DNA from 2 places in the Noviherbaspirillum sp. ST9 genome. Region 2 is predicted to be linked to the other one. Evidence: predicted binding sites of a transcription regulator. Region 2 holds the regulator's gene; the other holds the start of a gene.
What was found. Region 2 encodes sigma-54, which starts transcription at its own class of promoters, with help from an activator protein. Its sites were predicted from a motif close to TGGCANGNAANCTGCTTT; they were not measured.

Region 1: the regulator sigma-54 is predicted to act here: its motif matches at 1,020-1,037, upstream of adh (aldehyde dehydrogenase).

Annotation. Positions count from the first base shown of each region.
Region 1 covers NZ_JBLWFR010000010.1:56,556-58,756, forward strand. Annotated here, with positions in the region: gene adh (aldehyde dehydrogenase) at 1-954, opposite strand, end outside; gene ACNOHI_RS21565 (4Fe-4S binding protein) at 1,168-2,201, opposite strand, start outside.
Region 2 covers NZ_JBLWFR010000004.1:503,377-505,577, forward strand. Annotated here, with positions in the region: gene hpf (ribosome hibernation-promoting factor, HPF/YfiA family) at 1-303, opposite strand, end outside; gene ACNOHI_RS11545 (RNA polymerase factor sigma-54) at 396-1,892, opposite strand; gene lptB (LPS export ABC transporter ATP-binding protein) at 1,912-2,201, opposite strand, start outside.

The DNA.
Region 1 (2,201 bases), on a different contig from region 2:
CATGAACTTGTCGTAGATCGATTCTTGCACCAGCACGCGCGACGGGCAGGTACACACTTCGCCCTGGTTCAGCGCAAACATCGCGAAACCTTCCAGGCACTTGTCGAAGTAGTCGTCGTCCGCTTCCATCACGTCCGCGAAGAAGATGTTGGGCGACTTGCCGCCGAGTTCCAGCGTGACGGGAATGATGTTCTGCGCGGCGTATTGCATGATCAGGCGGCCGGTGCCGGTTTCGCCGGTGAAGGCGATCTTGGCGATGCGCTTGCTGGTGGCGAGCGGCTTGCCTGCCTCGAGGCCGAAGCCGTTGACGACGTTGATCACGCCAGGCGGCAGCAGGTCGCCGATCAGTTCCATCAGGACCATGATCGATGCCGGGGTTTGCTCGGCGGGCTTGAGGACCACGCAGTTGCCTGCGGCCAGTGCCGGGGCCAGCTTCCACACGGCCATCAGGATCGGGAAGTTCCAGGGGATGATCTGGCCGACGACGCCCAGCGGCTCATGGAAGTGGTAGGCGTAGGTTTCGGAGTCGATCGGCGCGATGGAACCTTCCTGTGCGCGGATGCAGCCGGCGAAGTAGCGGAAGTGGTCGATGGCGAGCGGGATGTCGGCGGCCATGGTTTCGCGGATCGGCTTGCCGTTGTCGATAGTTTCTGCGGTCGCCAGCAGCTGCAGGTTGGCTTCCATGCGATCGGCGATCTTGTTCAGGATGTTCGCGCGGTCGGTCGGGGATGTCTTGCCCCATGCCTTCTTCGCGGCGTGGGCCGCGTCGAGGGCGAGGTCGATATCTTCTTCGGTGGAGCGTGCCACTTCGCAGAAGGCCTGGCCGATGACCGGGCTGATGTTCTGGAAGTATTCACCCTTGGTCGGCGCAACGAATTTGCCGCCGATGAAATTGTCATAGCGCTGCTTGAAAGGATTCTTGATGCCGAGCTTGGTGATGTCTGCGAGATTCATGCCGTCCTCCGATTGTGATTGTGGAAGTTGTGTGATCCGGCGTTCTTTGCCGGGACACATGACACTTCGCAAGTGGCGTGCCATGCGTCGAAAAGCCTGAATACCCGTAAAAACATAAGGATTTCGACTTCGGAGACACAAACACCTGTCACGTTTTTGAGCAGTCGTGATGTCACTGTCACACTCTGCATCACAGTTGCTGTCCGCAAATGATCAGGCAGCCTTGACCGGAATGGCGACGCGGCGCTTCTTCTCAAGGATTAATGGCGCGCAGCGTTCGTCGCTTTGATGGATGACGACGCAGTCCATGCACTGAAAGCAGTCGTCATAGCGGATGCCGCCGTCGGGTTGGATGGCGGAGTAGTCACAGCGATGGCGGCAGGTCTGGCAGGGTTTGCCGCATTCGTTCCGGCGCGGGAGCCAATCGAACAGGCGCACCCGGCCGAACAGCGCAAGGCCGGCACCCAGCGGACAGAGATAGCGGCAGAAGAACTTGTACCAGACGGCGCTGGCGGCAAGCAGGGCCGTCGCATACAGGACATACGGCCAATGGCGCTGGAGGCCGAGCGTGATTGCTGTTTTGAAGGGCTCGACTTCGACGAGGAATCCGGTCGCCCGTTCCGACACGAATACGCTGCAGACAAGAACAGCGAGCACACCATATTTCACCAACCGAAGGCGCGCATCGGTCCGCTGGCGGAGCCGCACTTGCGGAAGCCGCCCCCACTGCCCGAGTTTTCCCGTGAGCTCCTGCAGCGCGCCGAAGGGACACAGCCATCCGCAGAAGGTGCCGCGTCCCCACGCGAAAAGCGACAGTCCCACGGCGGCCCAGATGAGGATGGACACCGGGTCGTACATCAGGAACGCAAGACTGGCCCCCTCCTTCACGGCGTGGATGATGCCGGTCAGCGTGACAATGGACAGCTGGCCCTGCGCGTACCAGCCGATGAAGAGCAGCGTGAAGGCCAGGAATCCCGCACGGAACCAGGCAAAGCGGCGCGCATCGGCGGCGAGGATGGCCGGCTTCGACAAGGCGGCAAAGAGCAGCACAAGCGCCGCTGCCACGATGGCGAGTTCCGGCCAGCGCTGCTTCCATGCCGGCATCCACGACTTTTCCTCGCTGGGAGGGATCGTGACAAAACGCTCGGGCAAGCGATAGGCGAAGCGGAAATCCCGCACAAAGCGTTCCGGATAAATCATTCCCTTGAGCCGCGTAACGTGCAGAGCAAGATCGAGCGGCTGCGAAG
Region 2 (2,201 bases):
CTGGTGGTCCTGGATCTTTGTCTTGTACTTCAGTACCTGACGGTCCAGTTTGTCAATCAATGTGTCGATGGCAGCGTACAGGTCTTCCGCAAAACTCTCGACATGAATGACGTTGCCCCGTAGTCGCAGATTGACTTCTGCTCTCTGTCTCTTTTCCTTTTCTGACGGTTTTTCCACACCCAAGATGACTGCGATATCAATGACATGGTCGAAATGGCGGATGATGCGTTCCAGCTTGGTTTCCGTATATTCGCGGATGGCCGGTGTCAGTTCGAGGTGATGTCCACTGATTGTAAGATTCATACAGCGCTCCTATGGATGGCGTCGCTGGAGGTTCGCACGTGCCCGCGTAGTCGAGCTACGCCGAACACAGCAACTACACTACAACACGAAAGCTACAGGGATTTGCGCAGATTGACTGGAGGGATTTTCAGGGCTTCGCGATACTTCGCGACGGTACGTCGTGCCACGACCATGCCTTGCTCCCCCAACATATCCGCAATTTTGCTGTCTGAGAATGGATTCTTGGGGTCTTCTGCTCCTATCAATTGTTTGATCAGCGCGCGGATTGCCGTCGATGAAGCTTCGCCCCCCGCTTCTGTGGCGACGTGGCTGCCGAAGAAGTACTTCAACTCGAACATGCCATGGGGGGTCAGCATGTACTTTTGAGTTGTCACACGAGAAATAGTACTCTCGTGTAAACCCAGTGTATCAGCAATTTCACGCAAGACAAGAGGGCGCATGGCGACGGCGCCATGGGAGAAGAAATTGCGTTGGCGGTCGACAATCGCCTGGGCGACGCGCAGGATCGTGTCGAAGCGCTGGCGCATGTTCTTGATCAGCCACTTGGCTTCCTGCAGCTGCGAAGTAAGCGACCCCTCACCCTTGCTCTGCTTGAGGATGTTGGCGTAGAGGGCATTCACGCGCAGGCGCGGCATGACGTCATGGTTGAGGAAAACCTGCCAGCCGTTCTTTGTTTTCTTGACAATGACGTCGGGGACGACGTAATCGGACGCATCCGAGGCAAACAGCGCGCCGGGGTGCGGATTGCAGCTGCGGATGACCGCCTGCGCCTCACGCAGGTCTTCTTCGTCGCAGTCGAGTGCCTTCTTCAGCTTGTTGAAGTCGCGCTGCGCGAACAGGGCGAGATGATTTTCGACGATGTCCAGCGCGCGGCGGCGCGTCACGAGCGCAATTTTCGGAAAGCGACGGATCTGGATTGCAAGACACTCGGATGCATTGCGTGCACCGACGCCTGCGGGCTCAAAGCTCTGGACCAGTTTCAGTGCGACGGCGAGTTCCTCGAGTTCGATCCCGAGCTCTTCCGGCAGACGTGCGTGGATTTCCTCGAGCGGTTCTTCAAGGTAGCCGTTGTCATTGAGCGCGTCGATGATCAGTTCGACGAGTGCGCGGTCGCGATGCTCGCGCACAGTGACGCGCATCTGCTCCAGCAGGTGCTCGCGCAGTGTGACTTCGTGGGCCTCGAGCTGAGGGCGTGCGTCGTCGTCTTCGGGCGCCTTTGAGGTGCGCGCGACGTCGTCGAAACTCCAGTCGCTGTCGCCGGAGCTGGCATCCGATCCCTCTGCGTTGCCACCTTCAAACGCACCTTCGGGTTCTTCGGATGAAGACGCGCTGCTGCTGCCTTCCGCTGCCGGTGCTTCCGTCGTGCTGCCGTTTGCCGTCGGGGATGCGCTGATGGCGCCGTCAGCAAGCAGGCGAACGGAATGGTCGAGGGGATCGTCGACCCGCTCCAGCATCGGGTTGTCCGAGAGGATCTGTTCCAGCTCCTGGTGCAGCTCGAGCGTCGACAGCTGCAGCAGGCGGATCGACTGTTGCAACTGGGGCGTCAGCGCCAGATGTTGCGAGATTCGAAGTTGGAGTGTCTGTTTCATACGTTCTGGTCTTCTTCCGTCACATCCGGAAGTGTTCACCCAAATACACGCGCCGCACCGACTCGTTTGCAATGATGTCGTCAGGACGGCCGCTTGCCAGGACTGAGCCCTGGTTGATGATATAGGCTCTGTCGCAAATGCCCAAGGTCTCCCGCACGTTATGGTCGGTAATCAGCACGCCGATGCCGCGTTCCTTGAGGAAGCGCACGATGCGCTGGATTTCGATGACCGCGATCGGATCCACGCCCGCAAACGGTTCGTCGAGCAGCACGAAGCGCGGGTTGGTCGCCAGGGCACGCGCGATCTCGA